DNA from 3 places in the Streptomyces sp. BK79 genome. Region 3 is predicted to be linked to each of the others. Evidence: riboswitches for the same ligand, from Rfam matches in the RefSeq annotation. Region 3 holds a riboswitch; each other region holds the start of a gene.
The links. Region 3 has a riboswitch for cobalamin ahead of ACFIF2_RS16250 (ribonucleoside-diphosphate reductase subunit alpha). Riboswitches for the same ligand answer to the same signal wherever they lie in the genome.
Positions count from the first base shown of each region.

Region 1: it holds a riboswitch for cobalamin, as region 3 does, so the genes downstream of both, ACFIF2_RS28055 ((2Fe-2S) ferredoxin domain-containing protein) here and ACFIF2_RS16250 (ribonucleoside-diphosphate reductase subunit alpha) in region 3, are expected to answer to the same signal.
Region 2: it holds a riboswitch for cobalamin, as region 3 does, so the genes downstream of both, ACFIF2_RS17175 (energy-coupling factor ABC transporter permease) here and ACFIF2_RS16250 (ribonucleoside-diphosphate reductase subunit alpha) in region 3, are expected to answer to the same signal.

Region 1 covers NZ_JBHVOC010000024.1:167,885-171,147, forward strand. Annotated here, with positions in the region: gene ACFIF2_RS28045 (LacI family DNA-binding transcriptional regulator) at 1-2, opposite strand, end outside; gene ACFIF2_RS28050 (endonuclease/exonuclease/phosphatase family protein) at 91-1,056, opposite strand; cobalamin riboswitch at 1,278-1,403, shown strand; gene ACFIF2_RS28055 ((2Fe-2S) ferredoxin domain-containing protein) at 1,466-1,852, shown strand; gene panD (aspartate 1-decarboxylase) at 1,997-2,419, shown strand; gene ACFIF2_RS28065 (GNAT family N-acetyltransferase) at 2,453-2,797, shown strand; gene ACFIF2_RS28070 (aspartate/glutamate racemase family protein) at 2,863-3,263, shown strand, end outside.
Region 2 covers NZ_JBHVOC010000012.1:163,583-166,845, forward strand. Annotated here, with positions in the region: gene cbiQ (cobalt ECF transporter T component CbiQ) at 1-378, opposite strand, end outside; gene ACFIF2_RS17170 (energy-coupling factor ABC transporter substrate-binding protein) at 379-720, opposite strand; gene ACFIF2_RS17175 (energy-coupling factor ABC transporter permease) at 717-1,412, opposite strand; cobalamin riboswitch at 1,442-1,626, opposite strand; gene ACFIF2_RS17180 (potassium channel family protein) at 1,680-2,312, opposite strand; gene ACFIF2_RS17185 (chloride channel protein) at 2,309-3,263, opposite strand, start outside.
Region 3 covers NZ_JBHVOC010000011.1:199,168-202,430, forward strand. Annotated here, with positions in the region: gene ACFIF2_RS16240 (DUF3311 domain-containing protein) at 1-25, shown strand, start outside; gene mctP (monocarboxylate uptake permease MctP) at 22-1,632, shown strand; cobalamin riboswitch at 1,722-1,880, shown strand; gene ACFIF2_RS16250 (ribonucleoside-diphosphate reductase subunit alpha) at 2,004-3,263, shown strand, end outside.

The DNA of each region.
Region 1 (3,263 bases), on a different contig from region 3:
ACACACGAAAGGCTAACGCAAGCCCCGCAAGCGGCTTGCTCTCCGGCTCCCTCGAGCCGGGTCCGTCCGGCGGCGCGGCGTACGCCCCGTTCATCCCAGTCCGATCCGGGCGGCGACCGGGAGGTGGTCGCTGCCGGTGGCGGGCAGGACGCGGAGGTGCCGGACGGTCGCGGAGCGGGCCATGACCTGGTCGATCCGGGCCAGCGGGAAGCCCGCCGGGAAGCTCAGCGCGACGCCCCGCTCGGCCACGTCCAGGCGGCTGGTCAGCGGATCCAGCGCGCGGTCGTCGACCGTGCCGTTGAGGTCGCCCAGCAGGATCACCCGGCTCAGCCGCTCGGCCGCGACGGCGTCCCCCAGCAGAGCGGCGCTCTCGTCGCGCCGGGACGACGAGAACCCGCTCGCCCCGACGCGGACCGACGGCAGATGCGCGACGTACACGGCGACCGCACCGCGCGGGGTGCGTACCTCGGCCCGCAGCCCGCGGCTCCACTCCCCGGTGATGCCCCGGGGTCTGATGTCCAGCGTCCGGGCGTCGGCGAGCGGATGCCTCGACCACAGCCCGACCGTGCCCCGGACCGCCCGGTACGGGTAGTCGGGCGCGAGCGTCCGCTCGTACGCGTCGAGTGCCGGGGGCACCAGTTCCTGGAGCGCGATGAGGTCGGGCCCGGCGCCGGCGAGGGCGCGGGCCGTGCCGGCCGGGTCGGCGTTCTCGTCGCTGACGTTGTGCTGCACCACGACCAGGTCGGCGGTGCCGGGGCCCGGCGCGGGCAGCAGCAGACCGCCGAAGAGGTACGTCCAGGCGGCCACCGGCAGGAGCAGCGCCACCAGCGCGAGGGCCGAGCGGCGCACCAGCGCCAGGACGAACAGCACCACGACCACCGCACCGAGCCACGGCAGGAACGACTCCAGCAGACTGCCCAGCCCGCCCACCGCGTTGGGCACCACCCCGTGGCACAGCAACAGAACGGCCGTCAGCACCGCCGCCGCCGCGACCCCCCGCCCACGCCCCCGGCCCAACCGGCCCACCAGGCCCCGCACATCCACCCGATCCCGCATCGCTTCCCGTCCGCTCGTCCTCCTGCCCCAGGACGAGTGATCGAGTGTGACCGGTTCCGGTCGTGTCCGGAGGCCACCGGCGGGCGAGCGGACACCGGACCGCAGGACGCCCGGTCGCCGAACTCGCCGACGAGGAAGACCTGTCTGCTGACATTCGCCCGGACCGCTGCCGTGCGGACGACCGCGCGATGGAATGATGGCCGGCGACAAGGCGACGGCGGACGAGGAAGCCGGTGTGAACCCGGCGCGGTCCCGCCACTGTGATCGGCGAGCGCTTCCCGACAGGCCACTGCCCGATGCCGGGTGGGAAGGCCGGGACGCGCCTCGACCCGAGAGCCAGGAGACTCACGCGGTCGCCTCCTCCGCGAACCACCGGGGCGGATCTCCCCGGAGAGAGGGAAGGCGCGCCATGCCCGCACCACCCGTGGAACCGGTACCGTGCCGCATCGTCGTGTGCCGGGACTGCTGCTGCGGCAGCCCCAAGGTGACCGGTGTCGACCACGCCGCCCAGACCGAGCGCCTGCGCGCGGCGGCACCCGTCCGTGTCTCCGCGTGCCTCGACGTGTGCGACCAGGCCAACGTCATCGTCGTGCAGCCCTCCGCCGAGGGCCGCGCGGCCGGCGGACGGCCGGTGTGGCTGGGCCTGGTCAACGACCCCGGGGCGACCGAGGACATCGTCGCCTGGGTCCGCGCCGGCGGCCCCGGCGTCGCGCCCCTGCCGGACATCCTCGACCTGTACACCTGCGCCCCGCCCGGGCGCCGCGCCGCCGCGCGTGGAGTGCCGCGCGTGGAGTAGCGAGGGGAGCCGTCGAGGGGCGGGTGTGGTGTGGATCCCGGAACGCCCGGGACGGCTGACCGGGCACACGAACCGAGGTAGTCTCCGAAGAACGCCCTTGACCCGCGGACGCGGGCAGGGAGCAGACGAATCGGGAGTTTCTTCGTGTTTCGTACCATGTTCAAGTCGAAGATCCACCGCGCCACCGTCACCCAGGCCGACCTGCACTACGTCGGCTCGGTGACCATCGACGCCGATCTGCTGGACGCCGCCGACCTGCTGCCCGGCGAGCTGGTGCACATCGTGGACATCACCAACGGCGCCCGCCTGGAGACGTACGTCATCGAGGGCGAGCGGGGGTCCGGAGTCGTGGGGATCAACGGGGCCGCAGCCCATCTCGTCCACCCCGGCGACTTGGTGATCATCATCAGCTACGCTCAGGTCACCGACGCCGAGGCGCGGTCGCTGCGACCGCGGGTCGTGCACGTGGACGGCGGCAACCGTATCGTCGCCCTGGGCGCGGACGCGTCGGAACCGGTGCCCGGTTCGGACCAGGAACGCAGCCCGCAGGCCGTCGCGTCGGCCTGACGTACCGAATCTGCGCGGACTAGGAGCGTGGCCGTGAGCGACATCGAGATCCGGGACGACCGGGCGGCGGGCCGCCTGGAGGCGATCGCGGCCGGCGAGGTGGTCGGCCGCATCGAGTACTTCGTCCTGGACGCCCCCGAACGGGCCCTCGTCCCCGTGCACACCGTCGTCGAGCCGGACCACGAGGGCCAGGGCATCGCGGGCTCGCTGGCGCGTGAGCTGTACGCCCTCGCGCGCGGTGAGGGCGTGGTCGTCGCCCCGCTGTGTCCGTACGTCGTGAAGTGGGCCGAGCGCCACCCCGACGAGGCGCCCGCGGCCGACCCCGAGCTGCTGCGTGCGGCCAAGGAGTGGCTCGTGGCGCACCCTGAGCGTTTCTGAGCGGTTCGGGACCGCCCTGCCCGGACTGACCGCGACAAGACGACATAGCGACAAAGGAGACGTGCGTGCTGGCGCTGCTGCACACCTCGTCCATGCACGTCCCGGTCTTCGACGCCCTGCGCGACGAGGCGCACCCGGGTCTGGAGCTGCGGCACCACGTCGATGCCGAACTGCTGGACCGGGCCAGGCGCGACGGGCCGGAGGCGGTGACGGACGCCGTCCGAGCCGTGCTGCGGCGGGCCGTCGCGGAAGGAGCGCGGGCCGTCCTGTGCACCTGCTCCACCATCGGCGCGGTCGCCGAGGCGGCCGGCGCCGGGGCCGGTGTGCCGGTGCTCCGCGTCGACCGGCCGATGGCGGCCGCCGCGGTGGCCGCCGGTCCGCGCGTCGCCGTCCTCGCCGCGGTGGAGAGCACCCTCGCGCCCACGGTCGCGCTGATCGAGGAGGAGGCCCGGCGTGCCGGCCGTCC
Region 2 (3,263 bases), on a different contig from region 3:
GGACATCGGCGTGGTGAACGCGAACAGCAGCACCCCGAGGGAGGCCGCCGAGGTGCGCAGCAGCAGCTCACCGGCGCGCACCGCCCCGCCCTCCGCCACCGTCAGGAACCCGTCCGCGCCCCCCACCCGCACCAGCAGCGGCAGCGCGCCCGTCACGCAGAAGCCCAGCGGCACCCGGTAGGCCCGCCACAGCCGGCGCCGGGGTACGCCCGCCGGGCCGAGCAGCACGGCGAGCGCCGTCACCAGGACCAGCGCCGCGCCCGGCCAGGGCGGCAGGGAGACCGCGAGGACGGTCAGACCCAGCCCCAGCACGGCCTTGTCCACGGGGTGGCGACGGCGCCAGCGGCTGCTGTGCGCGGCCGCGTCGATCGGCAGCACTCAGTCCCCTTCGGGCGCGTCCCGCCGGGCGGCCGCGGCCGCCCGCTCCTCGCCCTGCCGCCGGCCCCGGCGCAGCCCGAAGTAGTACGCCAGCACACCCGCGCCGAGCGCGGCCTGCACGGCGAACAGGGCCGACTCGATCTCCCCGGACGGCGGCTCGTACAGCGGCGAGAACCACGGCTCGTAGTCCGGCTCGATCTCCGTGATCGCCGTCTCGGCCTCGGCGTCGGCCCCGGCGAACGGCTCCTCCTTGTGGTCGCCGAGCCCCAGCACCAGCGGCAGCACCGCCAGCGCGGCCACGGCGAGCAGCAGCAGGGCGTTGATCTTCGCGTTGCGGCTCATCGGGCCACCGCCTGCTTCTCCGTCCGGGTCTTCGCCGACAGCACGCCCAGCCGGGCCAGTTCACCCTTGCTGGACTGCACCAGCAGCCGCATCACGAGCACCGTGAGCAGGCCCTCGCTGACCGCCAGCGGGATCTGCGTGACGGCGAAGATGGACCCGAACTTGCCGAGCGCGCCCAGGAATCCGCTGCCCGCGTCCGGGAAGGCCAGCGCCAGCTGCACGCTGGTGACGCAGTACGTGGACAGGTCGGCGACGAACGCCCCGCAGAACACGGTGACCATCAGCGGGACGTCGTAGCGGCGCAGCAGCCGGTAGACGGCGTAGCCGGCCCAGGGGCCGGCGATCGCCATCGAGAAGACGTTGGCGCCCAACGTGGTCAGCCCGCCGTGGGCGAGCAGCAGCGCCTGGAAGAGCAGGGTGATGGTGCCCAGGACCGCCATGACCGGCGGCCGGAACAGGATCGCGCCCAGGCCGGTGCCGGTCGGGTGGGAGCAACTCCCGGTGACCGACGGCAGTTTCAGGGCCGACAGGACGAACGTGAAGGCTCCGGCGGCGCCGAGGAGCAAGGTGCTCTCCGGGTGCTCCCTGACCTCACGGGTGAGTGACCGGACTCCGTGGACGACGAACGGCGCGGACGCGACACCCCAGGCGATCGCGTGCGCCGGTGGCAGAAAGCCCTCGGCGATGTGCATGGCTCAGCAGACCCTCTCCAGCACCTCGTGGATGGACGACGCGCCTTGGCCGGTCTCCTGGCTTACGGGTACCACCGCCCGTGCTCCGCCTTCCCGGGTCCTAGGACCCAGTGGCTGCCCCTGAGGGCCGGAGCCGGACTTCCCGATTCACAGTGGCGAGGGCCGCACCGGCATCACACCGGATTTCCCGTTCACCAAGGCGTGGCGACAGTAGTGCTCCCACCGGTGCGGTGACAAGCGGGCCTCGGGTCCGGCGGCACCCCGCCGTCACCCGTGCCGGTCTTGTCCTGCCTGCCGATCCTGCCCGTCCTGCCCGCCCTGGCGGTCCTGTCCGGCCTGCCCGTCCCGCCGGTCCTGCCCGTCCCGCCGGTCCCGTTCCGGCCGCCGGACCACCATGTCGCGCATCCGCTGCGCCAGCGCGGTCGCGGCGGCGGTGAGGAACACGAAGCTGTACACGATCTGAAGCACCGTCACGACCCGTGCCGACTGGCCGTGCGGGGTGATGTCGCCGTAGCCGACGGTGGCGAGGGTGACCACCGTGAAGTACAGGGCGTCGACGCGGGTGCCCAGACCGGTCAACTCGCCCGGTGTCTTGGCGAGGGCGTAGTAGGCGGCCGAGAAGACGTGCACGGACAGGACGATGAGCAGGGTGATGACCACTCCGGGCCGGGTGTTCGGGCGGTTGACGAGCACGTGGCGGATCTGCCGGAGCAGCAGCGCGGCCACGACGGTCAGCAGCAGGGCGAACAGCAGCCAGCTCAGCACGGGCCGCCGCGGGCCCAGGTGGTCGAGGGGGAGGAGGAAGTAGGCCGCGACCACGGCCGCCGCGACACCGGCCCGGACGAGCCAGGGCAGGCCCGCACGCCGGCCGGCGGCCGGCCGGTCCGCCCGGCGCCTCATCGCGGCGTCTCCCGGGGCTCCGCCGGGCCCTCGGCGGCCTTCGGCCCCGTCCGCCTCACCAACTGCGTGACGACGAAGGCGACGACCGACGCGGTGACGATCAACGGCATCTGGTCGTACGCCTCCCCGCCCATCAGCAGCACCGCCAGCACCGCGCTGGTCAGCGGCAGCCCGGTCACCGCGGCGGCAGCGGCGGAGATGCCGAGGGCGAGGGCCGGGGTGGTGCCGAAGCCGGGCAGCCCGGAGCAGGCCACGGCCGTCGCCGTGCCCAGCAGGACGGCCGGGAAGATCGGGCCGCCGCGCAGACTCCCCAGCGCGATGCCCCAGGCCAGCCCCTTGCACGCGACCAGCGCCACCAGCGCGCCGACGGACCAGGCGTGCGGGTGGGCCGCCAGCTCGCCGAGGGTGGCCTGACCGGACAGGGCCGCCTCCGCCGGGGAGCGGCCGGTGATCAGGGCGTACGCGGCGAGGCAGACACCGACCGCGGTGGCGCACAGGACGGTGCGCGAGGCCGTGTGCCGCCCCGTCCAGGAGACGGTGCGCCGGCCCAGTTCGCGGGCCGCCGTGATCAGCACCGCGATCAGCGCCGCCGTCGGCACGCCCCACAGGAAGTCGCCGGCGTCCGGATCGGTGCCCGGCGGTACGTCGTGCAGGGCGAGGGCGCCGATCTTCAGGCCGGTCCATTCACCGAAGCCGGTGAAGACCAGCGCCCCCGCCGCGCTGGCCAGCAGACAGGGCAGCAGCAGGGCCACCAGCTGCGCGCCGGCGAGCCCCGCGCCCTCGATCAGCAGGACGGCCGCGGCCACCGGTCCGCCGAGGATCGTGGAGATCGCGGCGGTGGAGCCGGCCGTGGCCAGGACGGCGCGCGCCCTCGGGTCCCCGGTCGCGCGTGCCCGCCGTACGGCCAGCAGGGCGAGCCCGCTGCCGACCGCCATCAGCGGCGCCTCGGGA
Region 3 (3,263 bases):
CCGCCGGGAAGGCGGGGCCAAGTGAACGACGGCGTGAACGGCGTCGCGCTCGCCGTCTTCATCTTCTTCTTCCTGCTCGTCACCGCCATGGGCTTCCTGGCCGCCCGCTGGCGCAAGGCCGCGAACGACCAGAGCCTCGACGAGTGGGGCCTCGGCGGCCGCTCGTTCGGCACCTGGGTCACCTGGTTCCTGCTGGGCGGCGACCTGTACACGGCGTACACCTTCGTCGCCGTACCGGCGGCGATCTACGCGGCGGGCGCGGCCGGCTTCTTCGCGGTGCCGTACACGATCCTGGTCTACCCGCTGATCTTCACCTTCCTGCCGCGGCTGTGGTCGGTCTCCCACAAGCACGGCTACGTGACGACCTCGGACTTCGTGCGCGGCCGGTTCGGCTCGAAGGGCCTGTCGCTGGCGGTCGCCGTCACCGGCATCCTGGCGACGATGCCGTACATCGCGCTCCAACTGGTCGGCATCCAGGCCGTGCTGGACGTGATGGGCGTCGGCGGCGGCGAGGACACCAACTGGTTCATCAAGGACCTGCCCCTGCTGATCGCCTTCGGTGTGCTGGCGGCGTACACCTACTCGTCGGGGCTGCGCGCGCCCGCGCTGATCGCCTTCGTGAAGGACACGCTGATCTACATCGTGATCGCGGTGGCCATCATCTACATCCCGATCAAACTGGGCGGCTTCGACGACATCTTCGCGGCCGCGGGCGACAAGTTCACCGAGTCGGGCAACGGCGGACTGGTGCCGGACCACGGCGGCCAGTGGACGTACGCCACCCTGGCCCTCGGCTCGGCGCTCGCGCTCTTCATGTACCCGCACTCGATCACCGCGACGCTGTCCTCGCGCAGCCGTGAGGTGATCCGGCGCAACACCACGATCCTGCCGCTGTACTCGCTGATGCTGGGCCTGCTGGCGCTGCTGGGCTTCATGGCGATCGCGGCGGGCGTGAAGGTGGAGAACGGGCAGCTGGCGATCCCGCAGCTGTTCGAGACCATGTTCCCGGACTGGTTCGCGGGCGTCGCCTTCGCGGCCATCGGCATCGGCGCGCTGGTCCCGGCGGCGATCATGTCGATCGCGGCGGCGAACCTCTTCACCCGCAACATCTACAAGGACTTCATCAAGCCGGACGCCACCCCGGCCCAGGAGACCAAGGTCTCCAAGCTGGTGTCGCTGCTGGTGAAGGTGGGCGCGCTGGTCTTCGTCCTGGGCATGGACAAGACGGTCGCGATCAACTTCCAGCTGCTCGGCGGCATCTGGATCCTGCAGACCTTCCCGGCCCTGGTCGGCGGCCTGTTCACCCGCTGGTTCCACCGCTGGGCGCTGCTCGGCGGCTGGGCGGTCGGCATGGTGTACGGCACGGTCGCCGCGTACGGGGTGGCCTCACCGACGCAGAAGCACTTCGGCGGCTCCTCCGACGAGATCCCCGGCATCGGCGAGATCGGCTACATCGGTCTCACCGCCTTCGTGCTGAACGTCCTGGTCACCGTGGTCCTGACCTTCGTCCTGCGGGCGGCCAAGGCCCCCGACGGCGTCGACGAGACCAAGCCCGGCGACTACACGGCGGACGCGGGCGACCCGGGTGTCGAGGTGGAGCTGCCGCCGGCCACGGCGGGCACCTCGCACTGACCCCTGACACACGGCGGGCCGTCGGAGGATCCGGCGGCCCGTTGTCGTGCCCGCGGACATCGGGACACAACATCTGGGGGTGGTCGCCGGGCCCGGCACAAGATGTATGCTCGTGCTCGCTGTCGCCGCAGGGGAATCCGGTGCGAATCCGGAACTGTCCCGCAACGGTGTACTTGTGCGTGTTCGCGTCTTCACGTGTCTACGCACGGGCTTGAGTCCGAGGACCTGCCGACAGTGCGCCCGGCCGTCCCGGTCCGGGTGCCATGACGTCCGGGCCTCGTGGAGTGGGCCGGTGGACGCGACGCCGCGTGCGCTCGTGAGCTGCCCCCTGCCCTCCGCCAGGTCCCGTGCCGAGCGAGGGAGTGCCCCACGTGACCATCGCGCCAGCCGACCCGGCTTCAGCGGCCCCGTTGTCGACCACCGCTTCAGCGACCCCGGTGGCCGAGGAGTCCGACGGGCCCGGTGCCGCCCTGCTGCGGACCCTGACCGGGCTGACCGCCGACCTCCCCGACGCCGACCCCGGCCGGGTCGCCGCCGCCGCGCTGCGCGGCCGGTCCGCCCGCGCGGACGAGGCCGAGCTGCGCGAACTCGCCACCGAGGCGGCGGCCGGCCTGATCTCCGAGGACCCGGTCTACTCCCGGCTGGCCGCCCGGCTGCTGACCCTCGCCATCCGCGCCGAGGCCGCCTCCCAGGGCGTCACCTCCTTCACCGGGTCGGTCGCCGCCGGCCACCGCGAGGGCCTGATCGCCGACCGCACCGCCGCGTTCGTCCGGCTGCACGCGGACCGCCTCGACGCGCTGACCGACCCGGCCGCCGACGACCGCTTCGGCTACTTCGGCCTGCGCACGGTGTACAGCCGCTACCTGCTGCGCCACCCGATCACCCGCAAGGTCGTCGAGACCCCCCAGTACTTCATGCTGCGCGTGGCCGCCGGTCTCGCCGAGGACGACAGCACCAGGTCCGCCGACGAGGTCGCCGCCCTGTACGGGCTGATGAGCCGCCTCGACTACCTGCCCTCCTCCCCCACCCTCTTCAACTCCGGCACCCGGCACGCCCAGATGTCGTCCTGCTACCTCCTGGACTCCCCGAAGGACGAGCTGGACTCCATCTACGACCGCTACCACCAGGTCGCCAACCTCTCCAAGCACGCCGGCGGCATCGGCATCGCCTACTCCCGCGTCCGCGCCCGGGGTTCGCTGATCCGCGGCACCAACGGGCACTCCAACGGCATCGTCCCGTTCCTGAAGACGCTCGACGCCTCGGTCGCCGCCGTGAACCAGGGCGGCCGGCGCAAGGGCGCGGCGGCGGTCTACCTGGAGACCTGGCACGCGGACGTCGAGGAGTTCCTGGAGCTGCGCGACAACACCGGCGAGGACGCCCGCCGCACGCACAACCTGAACCTGGCGCACTGGATCCCGGACGAGTTCATGCGCCGGGTGGACGCCGACGGGCCGTGGTCGCTGTTCTCCCCCTCCGACGTGCCCGAGCTGGTCGACCTGTGGGGCGAGGAGTTCGACGCGGCGTACCGCGCGGCGGAGGCGGCGGGGCTGGCCCGCAGGACGCTGCCCGCCCGTGAGCTGTACGGCCGTATGATGCGCACCCTCGCGCAGACCGGCAACGGCTGGATGACC